2 regions of the Kitasatospora dryopteridis genome follow, and region 2 is predicted to be linked to the other one. Evidence: riboswitches for the same ligand, from Rfam matches in the RefSeq annotation. Region 2 holds a riboswitch; the other holds the start of a gene.
What was found. A riboswitch is a leader RNA that binds a small molecule or an ion and turns the genes downstream of it on or off. The one in region 2 is predicted to bind glycine.

Region 1: another riboswitch for glycine. It lies ahead of gcvT (glycine cleavage system aminomethyltransferase GcvT); the one in region 2 lies ahead of gcvP (aminomethyl-transferring glycine dehydrogenase).

What each region holds. Positions count from the first base shown of each region.
Region 1 covers NZ_CP192749.1:5,161,524-5,165,931, reverse strand. The annotation lists gene ACQ614_RS23455 (enhanced serine sensitivity protein SseB C-terminal domain-containing protein) at 185-1,072, opposite strand; gene ACQ614_RS23450 (enhanced serine sensitivity protein SseB) at 1,228-2,019, opposite strand; glycine riboswitch at 2,135-2,236, shown strand; gene gcvT (glycine cleavage system aminomethyltransferase GcvT) at 2,423-3,541, shown strand; gene gcvH (glycine cleavage system protein GcvH) at 3,623-3,997, shown strand; gene glyA (serine hydroxymethyltransferase) at 4,075-4,408, shown strand, end outside.
Region 2 covers NZ_CP192749.1:1,544,845-1,549,252, forward strand. The annotation lists gene gcvP (aminomethyl-transferring glycine dehydrogenase) at 1-2,344, opposite strand, end outside; glycine riboswitch at 2,436-2,567, opposite strand; glycine riboswitch at 2,569-2,673, opposite strand; gene ACQ614_RS07075 (DUF2382 domain-containing protein) at 2,897-4,102, shown strand; gene ACQ614_RS07080 (MFS transporter) at 4,305-4,408, shown strand, end outside.

The DNA.
Region 1 (4,408 bases), 3.6 Mb from region 2:
GATCTGTCCGCATGCAGACCCGTCCGGCCTCGAATAGGCGTCTTCACACGGCTGAAACAAGCCTGTCAAGACGGGTACTGACGGAAGCCCGCCAACGGCGGGAAACCGCCACCACCTGGGCGCGACCCGCCACTGGCGGACCTCCGCCACAAGGCTCGGTAAAGCGCGGGAAAAGGAAAGTGGATCAGCGGCCGGGGTAGCCGGGCCACGGCTGCTGGGGCCAGGGCTGCGGCCCCGGCGCCGACTGCGGAGAGTAACCATAGGCCGGGTAGGGGGCCCCGCCCTGCGGGTGCCCGTACTGGGCGTCGCGGTCGAAGAACGGGCGGGCGTTGGCGCGCATCCACATCGCGACCGGGTCGAACTCGTCGGCCATCGCGACGGTGGAGACCGCCAGCCCCTCCGGGGCCAGCTGGGCGGCGCGCTGCACCAGCGCCCGCGCCGCCTCCACCGCGGGCGGGGAGTTGTCGTACAGGTCCAGCCCGACGGCCAGGTACGCCTCGCCCAGGGCAGGCTGCACCCAGGCCTGGCGCAGCGAGCGCAGCGGCCGGACCTGCACCGCCTGCTGCTCCAGCAGGCCGTAGAACTGCGGCGCGTGCAGGCGGGATTCGGAAATGCGCAGCGGGCCGGCCGGGAGCCGGTCCAGGCCCACCGCGATGCGTCTGAGGTCGGCCCACGGGATGCCGACGCCGCCGCCGGGCGCGTGCGGGTTCAGCCACAGGCCCCAGCGGGTGCGGAACAGCGCGGCGGCGATCTCGGTGCCGGAGATCACCTCGTGGCCGCGGGCCCAGCCGCTGGCGGCGAGCTGCTCGGCGGAGGTGACGGCGGGGGCGTAGCCGTGCCCGCCGATGTCCATGTTCCCGTACTGGGCGTCGGGGCTGCCGGGGGTGCCGTGCCAGAGCAGCATCCAGACCTGCCCCTGGGCGAGGGCCCGGAGCAGGTTCTCGTACGCGTCGTAGCGCTCCGGGGCGACCGCGCCGAGGGCGCGCTCGATGGCGCCCGGGTCTCCGCCCGCGGGCGCCACGGGTGCCCGGCCCCACTGGCCCGGCCCGCCGCCTGCCGCTGCCGCGCTCATGCGCCCGCCTCGCTCCGCTCGCTCACGTCGCCGTGCCCCGTCTTGTCCGTCTTCCGCCGCTCGCCCTCACTGTCGGGGAGCACCCTATTGCGCAAGGCCGACAGGCGTCATGCCGCATACCCCCCGGCCGCCCCGCCGCCGTGCGGCGCAGGCGGTCACCCCCGGACGTAGAACGGCGCCACGGCGGTGAGCAGCCACTCGACGACGGGGTCGTCGGCAAGATCGAGCAGCACCAGGTGGACGCCCCAGGGCGGCGGCGCGGTTCCCATCGCACGGCCGAGCGCCTCGTTGACCTGCGCGGGATCGGCCGGCCAGGCCGGGTCGAGCTGGATCCCGACGTACAGCTGCGGGGCGTCGGCCTCCACCCGGGCGAGCGCCCGGCGCGCCGTCAGCACGCCCGGCAGCGCCTGGAGTTCGGCGGTCGCCGCGGCGAGGAAGGCGTACGGCTCCTGGTGCGGCTCGGGCTCGCGCAGGGCCACCGCGGCGCCCTCGGAGACGGGCTCGGCGTCCCAGCGTTCGCCCTGCGGTCCGCGGCGCAGCTCGCCGACGCCCTCGGGCGGCACCGGGATGCCCACCGGCGCCTCCGGGTTGACCGCGATGCCGATGCCGAGCGGGAGGCCGCGGGCGAACTCCCAGACCGGTGCGATCGCGAACGGCATGCCGGGGGCGTGCTGCAGGAACTGCTCCTGCGAGGAGAACACCGGGACGTACGGGGTACCGGCCAGCTCGATGGTCGGCAGGTCCAGCGAGGTGCCCTGCGGGTCGGCGCCGGCCGGCAGCGGGATCCACACCTGGCTGCGGGCCAGCACCTCGATCACCCGGGGCGTCGCGCCGGGGTCGCCGAGGGCCGCGGTGAGCACCTGCTCCAGTTCGTTGGACGGCCAGCCGCCGCCCTCCGGCGCCGAGCCGGGACCGGCCCACGCCTGTGCCTCGCCCGGATAGCCCATGTACCGCCCCTTCGATCGACCGCTGTACAGAGCCTAGCGGGCCGCCCCCTCTCCCATCAGGCCCGGCGGCATGCCATGATGAGCGCGCTCGACCTCCAAGTTCATACTGGCCGCTCGAACCCGCGCGGGAGAGTCCGGAACGCCCCCAGGGCGCGGCCGGCGCCGAAGGAGCAAGTCCTCCCCGGAATCTCTCAGGCACCCATACCGCACGGGCGAGGCACATCTGGAAAGTGGACACGGCCGCGCCGTGCGCCCACCCACGGTGCAAGCCGCCATCCTTGAGGTGGCGGTGAAGCTCTCAGGTTGTTGACGACAGACGGGGAGACTCCACCAGCCCGTCCTGCCCGCCCCCGGGCAGGAGGGTCGCCCGCGTGCCCGCAAGCAGCCAAGGAGTCCTGCCGTCATGTCCCTCCGCCTCACCGCGCTCGACGCGCTGCACCGCTCGCTCGGTGCCACCATGACCGACTTCGCCGGCTGGGACATGCCGCTGCGCTACGGCAGCGAGCGCGAGGAGCACCTCGCCGTCCGGACGAAGGCCGGCCTGTTCGACCTCTCGCACATGGGCGAGATCACCGTCTCCGGCCCGCAGGCCGGCGAGATGCTGGACCACGCGCTGGTCGGCTTCATCTCCGCGCTCGGCGTGCTGCGCGCCCGCTACACCATGATCTGCCGCGAGGACGGCGGCATCCTCGACGACCTGATCGTCTACCGCACCGCGGAGGACGAGTACATGGTGGTCGCCAACGCCTCCAACGCCCAGGTGGTGCTGGACGCGCTGACCGAGCGCGCCGAGGGCTTCGACGCGGTCGTCCGTGACGACCGCGACGCCTACGCGCTGATCGCCGTCCAGGGCCCGGAGGCGAACGGCATCCTCGCCTCGCTGACCGACGCCGACCTGCCCGGCCTGAAGTACTACGCGCTGCTGCCCGCGACCGTCGCCGGCAAGCAGGTCTGGCTCGCCCGCACGGGCTACACCGGCGAGGACGGCTTCGAGGTCTTCTGCGCCCCGGCCGACGCCGAGCACCTGTGGCAGGCGCTGACCGCGGCGGGCGCCGACAAGGGCCTGGTGCCGTGCGGCCTGTCCTGCCGCGACACGCTGCGCCTGGAGGCGGGCATGCCGCTGTACGGCCACGAGCTGTCCACCGACCTGACCCCGTTCGACGCCGGCCTCGGCCGCGTGGTGCGCTTCGACAAGACCACCAACGAGGGCGCCTTCGTCGGCCGCAAGGCGCTGGAGCAGGCGGCCGCCGAGGCCGAGTCCGCGCCGCCGCGCAAGCTGGTCGGCCTGGTCTCCGAGGGCAAGCGGGTGCCGCGCGCCGAGTACGCGGTGGTCGACGCCCAGGGCAACCCGATCGGCCGGATCACCTCCGGCGCGCCCTCCCCCACTCTCGGCAGGCCGATCGCCATCGCCTACGTGGACGCGGCGCACGCCGAGCCCGGCACCGCCGTCGCCGTCGACGTGCGCGGCAAGGCCGAGCCGGTCGAGGTCGTGGCGCTGCCGTTCTACAAGCGCGCCCGCTGAGCGCCGAAAAGCCCCTTCCCCGAGCGGTCCGCCCAGCGGACGGCCACGCCCCTCCCCCTTGCGATCCTGGAGAATGACGCCATGAGCAACCCCACGCACCTGCAGTACACCGAGGAGCACGAGTGGCTGACCGCCGCCGTGGACGGGGTGTCGACGATCGGCATCACCGCGCACGCCGCGGACGCCCTCGGCGACATCGTGTACGTCCAGCTCCCCGAGGTCGGTGACACGGTCACCGCCGGTGAGACCTGTGGCGAGCTGGAGTCCACCAAGTCGGTCAGCGACCTGTACTCGCCCGTCACCGGCGAGGTCGTGGAGGTCAACCAGGCCGTCCTCGACGACAACGCGCTGGTGAACAGCTCCCCGTTCGAGGAGGGCTGGCTGTTCAAGGTCCGCGTCGAGGAGACCGGCAAGACGCTCGACGCCGACGCGTACACCGCCTTCATCGGCGGCTGACCGCCCGCTCTCCGGGGCGGCCGCAGCGCAGCGGCCGCCCCGCCCTGGCCCTTCGCTCCACGGGGAGACCCCACCTCATGACGGTTCTCAACCAGTCCCTGCACGCGCTCGACCCGGAGATCGCGGCCGCGGTCGACGCCGAGCTGCACCGCCAGCAGACCACCCTCGAAATGATCGCCTCCGAGAACTTCGCCCCCGTGGCGGTCATGGAGGCCCAGGGGTCGGTCCTGACCAACAAGTACGCCGAGGGCTACCCCGGCAAGCGCTACTACGGCGGCTGCGAGCACGTCGACGTCGCCGAGCAGATCGCCATCGACCGGGTGAAGGCTCTGTTCGGCGCCGAGCACGCGAACGTCCAGCCGCACTCCGGTGCGCAGGCGAACGCCGCGGCGATGTTCGCGCTGATCCAGC
Region 2 (4,408 bases):
CCACCTGGGTGGCGCGCTTGAGGCCCTCGCCGCCCATCAGGCGGACGTACGCCCAGGAGATCGGCAGGATCGCCGCCGAGCCCCACGGGGCGGCCGAGATCGGGCCGACGCCGGTGGCCGGGCCGGCCTCCTCCTGCAGCGGGTGGTTCGGCAGGTACGGCGCGAGGTGCTCGCGGACCGCGACCGGGCCGACGCCCGGACCGCCGCCGCCGTGCGGGATGCAGAAGGTCTTGTGCAGGTTCAGGTGCGAGACGTCGGCACCGAACTTGCCCGGCTTGGCAAGGCCGACCAGCGCGTTGAGGTTGGCGCCGTCGACGTACACCTGGCCGCCGGCCTCGTGCACCAGCTCGCAGATGGTGGTGATCTCGGTCTCGAACACGCCGTGGGTGGACGGGTAGGTGACCATCAGCACGGACAGCTGGTCGCGGTGCTGCTGGATCTTGGCCTTGAGGTCCTCGACGTCGACGTCGCCGTCGGTGAGGGTCTTGACCACGACGACGCGCATGCCGGCCATCACCGCGGAGGCGGCGTTGGTGCCGTGCGCGGAGGACGGGATGAGGCAGACGTCGCGCTGGGTGTCGCCGTTGGCGTGGTGGTAGGCGCGGACGGCCAGCAGGCCGGCCAGCTCGCCCTGGGAGCCGGCGTTCGGCTGGATGGAGACCGCGTCGTAGCCGGTCACCTCGACGAGCTGCTGCTCCAGGCCGTGGATCAGGCTGAGGAAGCCCTGCACCTGGTCGGCCGGGGCGAAGGGGTGCAGCTGGCCGAACTCCGGCCAGGTCACCGGCTCCATCTCGGTGGTCGCGTTGAGCTTCATGGTGCAGGAGCCCAGCGGGATCATGCCGCGGTCCAGCGCGTAGTCGCGGTCCGACAGGCGGCGCAGGTAGCGCAGCATGGCGGTCTCGGAGCGGTGGCTGTGGAAGACCGGGTGGGTGAGGTACTCGTCCTCGCGCAGCAGGGCGGCCGGCAGCGCGTCGGCGGTCTCGGCCAGCTCGGCGCCGGTGACGCCGAAGGCGGCCCAGAGGGCGGCGACGTGCTCGCGGGTGGTGGTCTCGTCGCAGGAGATCGAGACGGTGTCGGCGTCGACCTTGAAGATGTTGATGTTCGCGGCGAGCGCGGCGGCGACGACCTCGTCGGCGCGCTGCGGGACGCGGGCGGTGACGGTGTCGAAGAACGCGCCGTGCACCAGCTCGACGCCGTCGGCGCGCAGGCCCTCGGCGAGCGCCGCGGCGTAGCGGTGGGTGCGGCGGGCGATCGCGGCCAGGCCGTCGGGGCCGTGGTAGACGGCGTACATGGAGGCCATCACGGCGAGCAGCACCTGGGCGGTGCAGATGTTGCTGGTGGCCTTCTCGCGGCGGATGTGCTGCTCGCGGGTCTGCAGGGCGAGGCGGTAGGCGCGGTTGCCGTCGGAGTCGACGGAGACGCCGACCAGGCGGCCGGGCAGGTTGCGGGCGTACTCGGCGCGGACGGCGAGGTAGCCGGCGTGCGGGCCGCCGAAGCCCATCGGGACGCCGAAGCGCTGCGAGGTGCCGCAGGCGATGTCGGCGCCGAGCGAGCCCGGGGACTTGAGCAGGGTGAGGGCGAGCAGGTCGGCGGCGACCGCGACGACCGCGCCGAGGCCGTGCGCCTGCTCGATGACCGGGGCGAGGTCGCGGACGACGCCGGAGGCACCCGGGTACTGGAGCAGCACGCCGAAGACGCCGCGCTCGGCGATCTCGGCCGGGATGCCCTCGGACAGGTCGGCGACGACGACCTCGACGCCGGTCGGCACGGCGCGGGTCTCGATCACGGCGACGGTCTGCGGCAGGGTGTCGGCGTCGATCAGGAAGACGCCGCCCTTGACCTTGGTGACGCGGCGGGCCAGGGCCATCGCCTCGGCGGCCGCGGTGCCCTCGTCGAGCAGGGAGGAGCCGGAGGTGGCGAGGCCGGTCAGGTCGGAGACCAGGGTCTGGAAGTTCAGCAGCGCCTCGAGGCGGCCCTGCGAGATCTCCGGCTGGTACGGGGTGTAGGCGGTGTACCAGGCCGGGTTCTCCAGCACGTTGCGCAGGATCACCGGCGGGGTGAAGGTGCCGTAGTAGCCGAGGCCGATCATGGAGGTGGCGACCTGGTTGCGCCCGGCCAGCTCGCGCAGCTCGGCGAGCACCTGGGCCTCGCTGCGACCGGCGGGCAGGCCCAGCGCGGTCAGGCTGCGGATGGCCTCGGGCACGGCCGCGTCGGACAGCTCGTCCAGGGAGGCGTAGCCCACCTGGGCCAGCATCTTCGCCTGGGCGGCCGCGTCGGGGCCGATGTGGCGGGTCTCGAAGGGGCTGGCCTGCTCGAGCTCGGTGAGGTTCGGCTGGGCGTTCATGGGGGTCGAGGCCTCCTGGTCACGGACCGGCGGGGGTACGCACGCCGGTCGGCCGCCGTGGGGAGCCGAGGACGCACGAACCCGTCAGGCCTCCCCCTCTGTCATCGGTACCTGAGAGCTTCGCCGCCCCGACGCCCTGGGGCATCTTTTCGGCTTGCACCGTCGGTGAGGGTGGTCACCGGCGGCTCCTGTGCCGACGGCCCTGCCCTGCTTTCCAGAGTGACCTGTCCCGTGCGGTACGGATGCCTGAGAGATTCCGGGGAGGAGTTGCTCCTTCGGCGCCCCTTGCCCCAGCTCAGCAGGGTCGGGGACTCTCCCGCGCGGGTTCGGCGGTCGCCGCCCAGGGTACCAGCGGGACACCCGTCGATGACGGGTGCTGTGACCGGCGTCCCACGCGCCGCGTTCCCCCGGACGGCCGATCACCGGCCCGGACGGCCCCGCCCGGCTCGCCGCTGTCCGGTCCATGGCGTTTTGTGTGAGATGGCGTCTGGCCAGCTCCTCCAGGTGACCCCACTTCCGAGTACCACAGGAGCAGTTGCACTGGAGGACAGCGTGCAGACCGATATCGATCCGCGAGACCTGATCGGGCACAAGGCGGTCGACCGGAACGGTGACAAGATCGGCACGGTCGACGAGGTCTATCTCGACGACGCAACCGGCGAGCCCGAGTGGGCCGCGGTGCGCACCGGGATCTTCGGCCGGGACGCCTTCGTCCCGCTGACCACCAGCGAGTTCTCCGGCGAGGAGCTGCGGGTCCCGTACGACAAGTCGCTGATCAAGGAGTCCCCGGACTTCGGCGTGGGCCAGCACCTCTCACCGGCCCAGGAGTTGCAGCTCTACCGCTACTACGGTCTGGACACCTCGGGCACCGGCCGCCCGACCGCGGAGGCACCCGCAGCCGCCCCGGCCGGGCGCAGCCGGGACGCCGACTTCGGGTCGGTGGCCAACGGCTCCCCCGGCCCGGCGGCCGCCCCGGCTGCCGGGCCGGCCGCCGCGAACGGCCACGGCCACGCCCGGCAGCCGGACGGCGGGCCCGGCACCCGGCACGACCGCGCCGAGCCGCACGACGGCCACCACCGCCCGGAGGCGCACGACAACACGATGCGGCTCCAGGCGGTGCCGGCCGGCGGCAACGTCCGCCCGCTGGTCGCGCCGTCCGCCGCACCGCACCGGGTGCCGTCCGTCGAGGGGCAGCACCCCGGCGGGCAGCACGCCGACGGCGACGCCGGGCCGCGCGGGCCGGTGGAGATCACCTGCCGCGAGGAGCGCCTGGACATCAGCACCGAGTGGCACGTGCTGGGCACCGCGCGGCTGCGCAAGTACGTGACCTCGGAGGCCGTGGAGCGGCGGGTGCCGGTGGTGCGCGAGCGCGTCCGGGTGGAGCGGGTGCCGGTGACCGACGCCGAGCGGGCCGTGCTGACCGAGCAGGAGATCGCCGAGGCGATGGAGGAGGTGACCCTGCGCGAGGAGCGGCCGGTGGTACGCAAGTACCTGGCGCCGGTCGAGCGGGTCCGCCTGGTGGTCGAGCGGTACACCGAGGAGGAGCTCGTCCGCGAGGAGCTGCGGCGCGAGCACGTGGAGGTGCACGACGAGACGGCGCACCAGCCGTACGGGCCGCTGCCGGCCGACCGGGCGGCCGCGGCCGACGGTCCGGCGCCGGCGGCCGTGCACACCGGCCCCCACCCGGCGGGTCCGGCGCCCGCGCAGGTGGCGGCCCGCACGGCCGGGCCCCAGCCGGAGCCGCTGCGGCACATCTGAGCACGGGCGGGCGTCGCCCGTTCGCCGGGTGAAGGCCCCGGTCCGCCGATGCGGACCGGGGCCTTCACTTTGCCAAAGCTTCACCAATCGATATTTGACACATTGAAGTATCAGCCTGCATCGTTACTTCAGCTGATTCACTATCTCTCGCCTGAAGCACTTGACCGGGCTCCGGGCAGTACCAAAACGGGAGGAACCCACCGTGAGTGAGGCCCCACAGCCCGCCACCACGGCAGACCGGCCGAGCAGTGCGCGGGTGCTCCCCGCGCTCGTGCTGGCCATGCTGGCGTTCAGCGTGGTGCAGAC